One region of the Kocuria sp. CPCC 205263 genome, then DNA from elsewhere that is predicted to be linked to it. Evidence: predicted binding sites of a transcription regulator. Region 1 holds the regulator's gene; the other holds the start of a gene.
The links. Region 1 encodes HrcA, which represses chaperone genes, less so after heat shock. Its sites were predicted from a motif close to TTNGCACTCGNNNNNNNCGAGTGCNAA; they were not measured.
Positions count from the first base shown of each region.

Region 2: groL (chaperonin GroEL) is a predicted target of HrcA. The motif match lies at 2,345-2,371, and genes of this name have one in related genera.

Region 1 is NZ_JAVKPV010000003.1:340,266-344,670, reverse strand. Features, by position in the region: gene RF647_RS06365 (16S rRNA (uracil(1498)-N(3))-methyltransferase) at 1-151, opposite strand, end outside; gene dnaJ (molecular chaperone DnaJ) at 148-1,299, opposite strand; gene hrcA (heat-inducible transcriptional repressor HrcA) at 1,372-2,379, opposite strand; gene RF647_RS06350 (DUF3097 domain-containing protein) at 2,554-3,417, shown strand; gene RF647_RS06345 (DUF4870 domain-containing protein) at 3,573-4,037, shown strand; gene hemW (radical SAM family heme chaperone HemW) at 4,132-4,405, opposite strand, start outside.
Region 2 is NZ_JAVKPV010000015.1:20,813-25,217, forward strand. Features, by position in the region: gene RF647_RS17135 (MgtC/SapB family protein) at 1-392, opposite strand, end outside; gene groL (chaperonin GroEL) at 543-2,174, opposite strand; gene RF647_RS17145 (GNAT family N-acetyltransferase) at 2,425-3,024, opposite strand; gene RF647_RS17150 (hypothetical protein) at 3,139-3,357, opposite strand; gene RF647_RS17155 (DUF3263 domain-containing protein) at 3,354-3,719, opposite strand; gene RF647_RS17160 (SDR family oxidoreductase) at 3,734-4,405, opposite strand, start outside.

The DNA.
Region 1 (4,405 bases):
CCGCGCCGTCGACGAGCTCGAGCCGCTCACCGGGCGCGAGCCGGCGCACGGTGACGGCGTGCCGGGCCTCCGGGCCGGTGACGGTGAGCGCCGCCCCGGGGCCGAGACCCGCGAGCCGGCCCGGCTCGACCTTGAAGACCGGCAGGCTCACAGGTCGGAGAACCGGTCCTTGAGCCGGGAGAAGAAGCCGCCGGAGCCGGCCGGGGAGTTCAGGGTGGTGCCGGTGGACTGGTCCTCACCGCGCAGCCGGGACAGCTGCTCGAGCAGCTCGCGCTGCTCGTCGTCGAGCGCCGTGGGGGTCTCGACCTCGAGGTGGACGAACAGCTCGCCCCGGCCGCCGCCGCGCAGCCGGGTGGCCCCGAGCTCGTGCAGGGTGACGGTGTGGCCGGTCTGCGTGCCGGGGGCGACGGGCACCTCGCGCTCGCCGTCGAAGGTCTCGAGGGTCACGGTGGTGCCGAGGGCCGCGGAGGTCATGGGCACCCGGACGCGGGCGTGCAGGTCGTCGCCCTGGCGCTCGAACGTGGGGTCGGGATCGACCTTGAGCTCCACGTAGAGGTCGCCGTTCGGCCCGCCGGCGGTGCCGGCCTCGCCCTGACCCGAGAGGCGGATCCGGTTGCCGGTCGAGACGCCGGCGGGGATCTTGACGGTCAGCGGGCGGCGGTCGCGCACGCGGCCCTCGCCGTAGCACTCGTGGCACGGGTGCTTGATGACGGTGCCGAAGCCCTGGCAGGTGGCGCACGGCGCCGCCGTGACCACGGTGCCGAGGATCGACTGGACCTGGCGCTGCACCTGGCCGGATCCGTGGCAGACGTCGCAGGTCTCGGGCTGGGTGCCCGCCTGGCAGCAGGTGCCGTCGCAGGTGGGGCAGACCACGGCGGTGTCCACGGTGATCTTCTTCTCCGTGCCGAAGACCGCGTCCCGGAGGGTGACCCGGACGTTGATCAGGGCGTCCTGGCCCTGGCGGGTGCGGGACGCGGGTCCGCGCCGGCCGGAGCCGGCGCTGCCGGCGCCCTGGAAGAAGGTGTCGAAGATGTCGGCGAAGCCGAACCCCGTGCCGGGGAAGCCCCCGCCGAAGCCGGTGTCGGTGCCGTTCTCGTTGCCGGTCGCGTCGTAGACGCGCCGCTTCTCGGGGTCGGAGAGGACGTCGTTGGCGTGGGAGAGGCGCTTGAAGTCCTCGGCGGCCTCCGGGCCGGGGTTGACGTCGGGGTGCAGCCGGCGGGCCTTCTTGCGGTAGGCCTTCTTGATCTCTTCCTGGCTGGCGTCCCGGGACACGCCCAGGGTCTCGTAGTGATCGCTCACCGTGGTCCGTTCTGTCGAGAGGTCTGTGGTGGGTTTCGCTGGTGGGCCCCGGTGGACGGGGCCCGCGGGGGCTCAGCCCCCGAGGATACGGGAGAGGTAGCGGGCGACGGCGCGCACGGCGGCCATCGTGGACGGGTAGTCCATGCGCATGGGGCCCACGACCCCCACCTTGGACTGCGGCCCGTAGCCGGTGGCGACGACGGCGGCCTCGGACAGGGGGCCCTCGGCGTTCTCCGTGCCGATCCGCACGGCCACCCCGCGGGCGTCCTGCTCCATCTCGGAGAGCAGCCGGAGCATCACCACCTGCTCCTCGAGGGCCTCGAGGACCGGGCCGATGCTCAGGTGGAAGTCCCCGGTGGAGCGGGCGAGGTTGGCGGTGCCGGCCATGACCATGCGGTGCTCGGCCCCGCCCGCCGCGAGGGCGCCGACGGCCTCCCCCACGGCGGCGGCGGCCGGCTGCAGCGGCGGGGCGGTGCTCGCGGTCATCGCCGCGAGGGCGTCCGGCACCGCGGTCAGGGAGCGCCCGACCACGGCGGCCAGCACCCGGGCGCGCAGCTCGAGCAGCTGGGACTCCTCGAGCGGCGCCCGCAGCACGGCGACGCGCTGCGCCACCCGGCCGTTGGTCGGGATGAGCACCACCAGCACCCGGCCGGCGCCGAGGTCCACGACCTCGACGTGGCGCACGGTGACCCCGGAGGCGTGCGGGTACTGCACGACCGCGACCTGCTGGGTGAGCTGCGCGAGCAGCCGCACGGTGCGCTCCATGACGTCGTCGATGTCCGCGGCGTCGTCCAGCAGCCGCTGGATGGCCCGCCGTTCCGGGCCCGAGAGCGGCTTGACGGCCGCGATCTGGTCGACGAACGTGCGGTAGCCCTTGTCCGTGGGGATCCGGCCCGAGCTCGTGTGGGGGGCCATGATCAGGCCCTCCTCCTCGAGCGCGGCCATGTCGTTGCGCACGGTGGCCGAGGAGACGCCGAGCCGGTGCCGGTCCACGAGGGCCTTGGAGCCGACCGGCTCGCGGAAGTGCACGTAGTCCTCCACGATGGCCTGCAGGATCTGCAGTCGTCTCGGATGGTTCACGTCGCTCCTCCCCGGTTCGTCCACGCCCCCGAAGATGCCCTGGCACTCGGGTGGCCGCAGTGCCAACGGCGTCCAGTGTAGCCCCCGTGTCCGACGGCCGGTCGCCCCCGCGGTTTGGTACGCTTCCGGCTGATCCGCGCCGGACGCGCGGCACCGCGACCCGGGAGGACGACCATGAGCCACCACGGCTGGGGGCCGCGCAGCCTCGACGACGACGCCCTCGCCCGCCGCCGGCCGGTCTCCTCGGAGGTCCCGGTCGCCCCGGGGATGCTCCTGGAGGACGTCACGACCGGCTGGGTCGGCGCGGTCGTGTCCCTGGAGACCATCGGCGGGATGCGCGTGCTGGGGCTCGAGGACCGGAGGGGGCGGGTCAAGGCGTTCCCCCTGGGGCCGGGGTTCCTGCTCGAGGGCGAGCCCGTGGTCGTCGTCGAGCCCCGCCGGGCCCCCGCGGCGCGCAAGCCCTCCCGCACGCGCTCGGGCTCCGTGGCCGTCGAGGGGCTGCGCGCGAGCACCGCGAAGGCCTCCCGGGTGTGGGTCGAGGGCTACCACGACGCCGAGCTGGTGGCCAAGGTGTGGGGCCACGACCTGGCGGTCGAGGGCATCGTCGTGGAGCCGCTGCACGGCATCGACGACCTGCCCGCCGCCGTGCGGGAGTTCGGGCCGGGCCCTGGGCGACGGCTCGGCATCCTCGTCGACCACCTCGTGGCCGGCTCCAAGGAGTCGAGGATCGCCGCGGAGACCATGCGCCTGCCCGGCGCCGCGGGCAACGTCCTGGTGCTGGGCCACCCCTACGTCGACATCTGGCAGGCGGTCAGGCCGCGCACCCTCGGCATCGACGCCTGGCCCGTGGTCCCGCGCGGCACGGACTGGAAGACCGGCACCGCCGCCGCCCTCGGGTGGCCGCACCGCACCCCCGGCGACCTCGGCCGGGCCTGGCAGCACATCCTGTCCCGCGTGGACAGCTACGCCGACCTCGAGCCGTCCCTGCTGGGCCGGGTCGAGGAGCTCATCGACTTCCTCACCGCCCCCGGGGCCTGACCCGCCGCTCCGCGTGCACGGGCAACGCCCAGCAGATCGTCACAAAGGCACACGTGCGCGGGGCCGATCCTCCGCCCTCCGGGCCGGTCGATAGGATGGTCGTGTCCCACCCACCGTCCGCGGCCCCGCCGCGGTCCCACCGCCGAAGGACATCCGTGCCCGTGCAGACCGACCCCCGATCGAGCCGCGACAACGCCGGGGCCCCGTTCGAGGGCCTCTCCCCCGTGGCCCAGCCGCTGACCGTCACCGAGGACCACCAGTGGGCGACCCTGGCGCACTTCGGCGGCGTCATCGGCTTCCTCCCCTCGTTCCTCGTCCACCGCGTCTTCCGCGGGCGCGGCCCGTTCACGGAGCAGGAGTCGATGGAGGCCATGAACTTCACACTGCTGCCGACCCTCGTGGTGGTCACCGGGATCCTGCTCGCCCCGGTGCCGTTCATCGGCTGGTTCTTCGCGCTCGCCGCCGCCGCCGCGTGGCTGCTGCTCGCCGTCGGCTCCCTGATCGGCGGGGTCCGGGTCAACCGCGGCGAACCGCACCTCTACCGCTTCAACACCCGGCTCTACGACCGGCTCGTCGAGCGCCTCCGCGAGCGGTCCCGGGGGCGCGCCGCGCGCGGCTGACACCGGTCCGCGCCGGGGGCGTCCCGGACGGACGCATCCGTTCCCGACGGGTGCGTCCGCTCCTCGTGCGGGCGCCCCGGCCGGGGTGCCCGCGTCAGGCGAGCAGCCGCCGCACCACGGCGTCGCCGAGGAGGCGGCCCCGCAGGGTCAGCACCAGCGAGCCGCGCAGCGCCGCCGCGGGCTCCACCAGCCCGTCGGCGATCAGCCCGGCCACCGCGGTCCGCCCGCCGCCGGCCAGAGCGGTCGTGGGCAGGCCGTCGCGGATCCTGGCCTCCAGCATCACCCGCTCGAGGTGGCGGGTGTCGTCGTCGAGGATCTCGCGCCCGGCCGCCGGCGACTGTCGGGCCCGCACCCGGTTCGTGTAGGGC
Region 2 (4,405 bases), on a different contig from region 1:
AGGCCGGTGGCGACGACGGCCAGCGGCACGAGCCCGGCCCCGCAGGCCATCCCGATGGCCGCGGAGAGCCAGATGCTCGCGGCCGTCGTCAGGCCGTGCACCACGTCCCGGTTCGTGAAGATCACGCCCGCGCCCAGGAAGCCGATGCCCGTGATGATCTGCGCCGCCACGCGGGAGGGGTCGGGACCGGCGTCGATGCCGGGCAAGACACCGAAGCCGTAGGCGGACACGAGGGTGAACACCGCCGACCCGGTGCCGACCAGGGTGTGCGTGCGCAGCCCGGCGCTCTTGCGCCGCAGCCGCCGTTCGAGGCCCACCAGCGAGGTGAGGCCGAAGGCGATCAGCACGAGCGCGACCTGGACGGGGACCGCGTCCCACACGACGACGTCCACGGCACCTCCTCCGGCAGCTGGTGCTAACGATTGAACACCACTTCCGGCCCCGCGGCATCAGGTGCGGGACGACGACGGGCCGGGCACCTCCGCGAGGTGCCCGGCCCGTGCCGGATGCGTGCTGGGCACGCTCGACGGGTCAGCCGTCGATCACATCATGCCGCCCATGCCGCCCATGCCGTCGTCGGCACCGGCGCCGGCGCCCGCGGGCTCCGGCTTGTCGGCGACGACGGCCTCGGTGGTGAGGAACAGCCCGGCGATGGACGCCGCGTTCTGCAGCGCGGACCGGGTGACCTTGACCGGGTCGTTGATGCCCGCGGCCATCAGGTCCTCGTACTCGCCGGTGGCGGCGTTGAGGCCGTGGCCCTGGGGCAGACCGCGGACCTTGTCCACGACCACGCCGGCCTCGAGGCCCGAGTTGATCGCGATCTGCTTCAGCGGGGCGTCGATGGCGACCTTCACGATGTTCGCGCCGGTGGCCTCGTCGCCGGTGAGCTGCAGCTTGTCGAACGCCTTCTGGCCGGCCTGGATCAGGGCCACGCCGCCGCCGGCGACGATGCCCTCCTCCACGGCGGCCTTGGCGTTGCGCACGGCGTCCTCGATGCGGTGCTTGCGCTCCTTGAGCTCGACCTCGGTGGCGGCACCGGCCTTGAGGACGGCCACGCCGCCGGCCAGCTTGGCCAGGCGCTCCTGCAGCTTCTCGCGGTCGTAGTCCGAGTCCGAGTTGTTGATCTCGGCGCGGATCTGGGCCACGCGGCCCTCGATCTCCTCGGCGGTGCCGGCGCCGTCGACGATGGTGGTCTCGTCCTTCGTCACGACGACCTTGCGGGCCTGGCCCAGCAGGTCCACGGTGGCGGTCTCGAGGGAGAGCCCGACCTCCTCGGTGATGACCTGGCCACCGGTAAGGATGGCGATGTCGGCCAGCTGCGCCTTGCGGCGGTCGCCGAAGCCGGGGGCCTTGACGGCCACGGACTTGATGGAGCCGCGCATCTTGTTGAGCACCAGCAGCGCCAGGGCCTCGCCCTCGACGTCCTCGGCGATGATCAGCAGCGGCTTGCCGGCCTGCATGACCTTCTCGAGCACGGGGACCAGGTCCTTGACCGCGGAAATCTTGGAGTTGACCACGAGGATGTAGGGATCCTCGAGGACGGCCTCCTGGCGGTCGGCGTCGGTGACGAAGTAGCCCGACAGGTAGCCCTTGTCGAAGCGCATGCCCTCGGTCAGCTCGAGGTCCAGCCCGAAGGTGTTGGACTCCTCGACCGTGATCACGCCCTCCTTGCCGACCTTCTCCATCGCCTGGGCGATGAGGCGGCCGATCTCGGGGTCGCCGGCGGAGATCGACGCCGTGGCGGCGATCTGCTCCTCGGTCTCGACCTCCTTGGCGGAGGCCAGCAGCTCCTCGGTGACCGCGGCGACGGCCTTCTCGATGCCGCGCTTGAGGCTCAGCGGGTCGGCGCCGGCGGCCACGTTGCGCAGGCCCTCCTTGACGAGCGCCTGGGCGAGCACGGTGGCGGTGGTGGTGCCGTCGCCGGCGATGTCGTCGGTCTTCTTGGCGACCTCCTTGACGAGCTCGGCGCCGATCTTCTCGAACGGCTCGTCGAGCTCGATCTCCTTGGCGATGGACACGCCGTCGTTGGTGATCGTGGGGGCGCCCCAGGCCTTCTCGAGGACCACGTTGCGGCCGCGCGGGCCGAGGGTGACCTTGACGGCGTCGGCCAGGGTGTTCAGGCCCCGCTCGAGTCCGCGGCGTGCCTCTTCGTCGAAAGCAATCATCTTTGCCATGTGACTTCGTCCCTCCTGGACGGTAGACAAACGGTCGACCTCCACGGTGCCCGCGACGGACGGCGCGCACGACGGCGGACTCTTCCCGACGCCGTGCGGCACCTCACCGTGGTGGTTGAGGTGTCACTCCTGTGCCGGTGGCTGCCCGGGTCGGGCCGGGGACCGAGCCATTAGCAGTCCACACGACTGAGTGCTAATCGCAATCTTGGCACTCGTCCCCGGAGAGTGCAAACCCCTGAGCCAATTCCGCTCAGCCCTGCCACTCCTCGCGCAGGACGCCGTAGATCAGCCGGTCGTAGTACTCGCCGCCGACCCTGCGGGCCCGGCGGATCCTGGCCTCCTCGGTGAAGCCCAGCTTCACCGCCACACGGCACATGCCCGCGTTGCCGCTCCACGTCTCCAGGTCGAGGCGGTGGGAGTCGGAGTGGGCGAAGAGGTAGTCGATCCACAGGCGCATCGCCTCGGTGCCGTAGCCGCCGCTCCAGTGCTCCGGGGAGTACACGGTGATGCCCAGGGAGCGCAGCGGCAGCAGGTGCGTGCCGTCACCGGGGTCCTCGGTGGGCATCTCCGACCAGTACCAGGACACCTGCCCGATGAACCGGTCGTCGGCGGCGTCGGCGATCACCATCGTCTCGCGCGGGTCCGGCCAGTCCCCGGCCGTCACGTGCTCCCGGAGGGTGCCCAGCCAGCGCTGGGCGCCCTCGGCCGTGAAGTTCGGGTAGAACGGGCCGTCCGTGCGCTGCCATTCGTGCTCGCCGCCGCCGGCGGGCGGCATGATCCACGCCTCGTAGTCGACGAGGTCCTCCTCGGTCCAGTCGCGGACGCGGACTCGGCTTCCTTCGATCTGCACGGTGGTTCCTTCCGGTGGCGTCGGGGATGAACGACGTCGTGGTGAACGACGTCGGGGCGGACGGGCTCCGGGACCGGAGCCGACGGGGGGGGACGCCTCGGGGACCGGGTCGGCTCAGGACCCCGGGGACGTGGCGCCCGGCGCCGGGGCGGCCTCGCCCGGGGCGTTGAGGAACGAGAACACCCCGACGCCGAGGGTCAGCACCCCAGCCAGGACGATGGCGGTGAGCTCCCGGGCGCCCACGCGGACGGTCGGCCGGACACCGCGGTGGGCGCCCTGGCGGGGCCCGTCCTCGGGGACGTCGTCGAACTCGTCGTGCGGGTACTGGGTCATCCGTGGTCTCCTCGCTGCCGGCGCAGCCTGGCCACGAGCATCGGGTCGTGCTCGAGGGCGGCGCGGGTGTCGATCAGGACGTTGAGCCGCTGGTAGTAGTGGGTGGGCGAGAGGTTCAGGCGGCGGCGGATCTCCATCTCCTTCGCCCCCTGGTACTTCCACTGCAGGTTCTCGAGCGAGAGGATCTCGCGGTCCACGGCGTCCAGGCCGGCCCCCTCCCCGGGGTCTTCCCCGTCGGGGGCGGCCTCCCCGTCCGGCACCGGCTCCGCGCCGGGTGCAGCCTCCTCGGCCGGCACCGGCTCCGCGCCGAGGGCGGCGTCGTCGTCGGGCCGGGCGTCCGCGGGCACCGCGTCGTCGGGCACCGCGTCCTCGCCGGTCACCGCGACTCGGCCCGCGGCCGCAGGGAGAGGGTGGTCAGCTGCGCGTCCTCGCCCGCGTCCACGACGGCGCGCACTGCCGCGGCCACGGACTCCGGCCGGAGGTAGCGCTCCGGGACGTACTCGTGGCCCAGGCCCGCCTGGATGTCCCGCTGCATCTGCGTGTCGACCGGGCCGGGGTGCACCGAGCTGACCACGACGCCGTCGGCCTCGACCTCCTGGCGGAGCGAGTCGGCGAGCGCGCGCAGGGCGAACTTCGAGGCCGCGTAGACGGCGTCCCCGGCGCGGGCGTTGAGCCCCGAGCCGGAGTTGAGGAACACGACCTTCCCCCGGGCCGCTCGCAGGGCCGGCAGCAGGAGCCGGGTCAGCTCCGCGGGGACCACCACGTTGAGCTCGAGCTGCCCCCGCCAGTCCGCCACGGAGGCGGCCTCCACCGTGGTGCGCCCGGCCACGGCCGCCGAGTGCACCAAGACGTCGACCCGGTCCAGGCCGGCCACCACGGACGGCAGGGCTGCGACGTCGGTCAGGTCGGCGGCGCGGACGGTGACGTGCGGGATGCCGGAGAGCTCGGCCAGCCGGCCGGCGTCGCGGCCCAGGGCCAGGACGTCGTGGTCGCGGGCGAGGTCCACCACGCACGCGCGGCCGATGCCTCCGGTGGCACCGGTGACGAC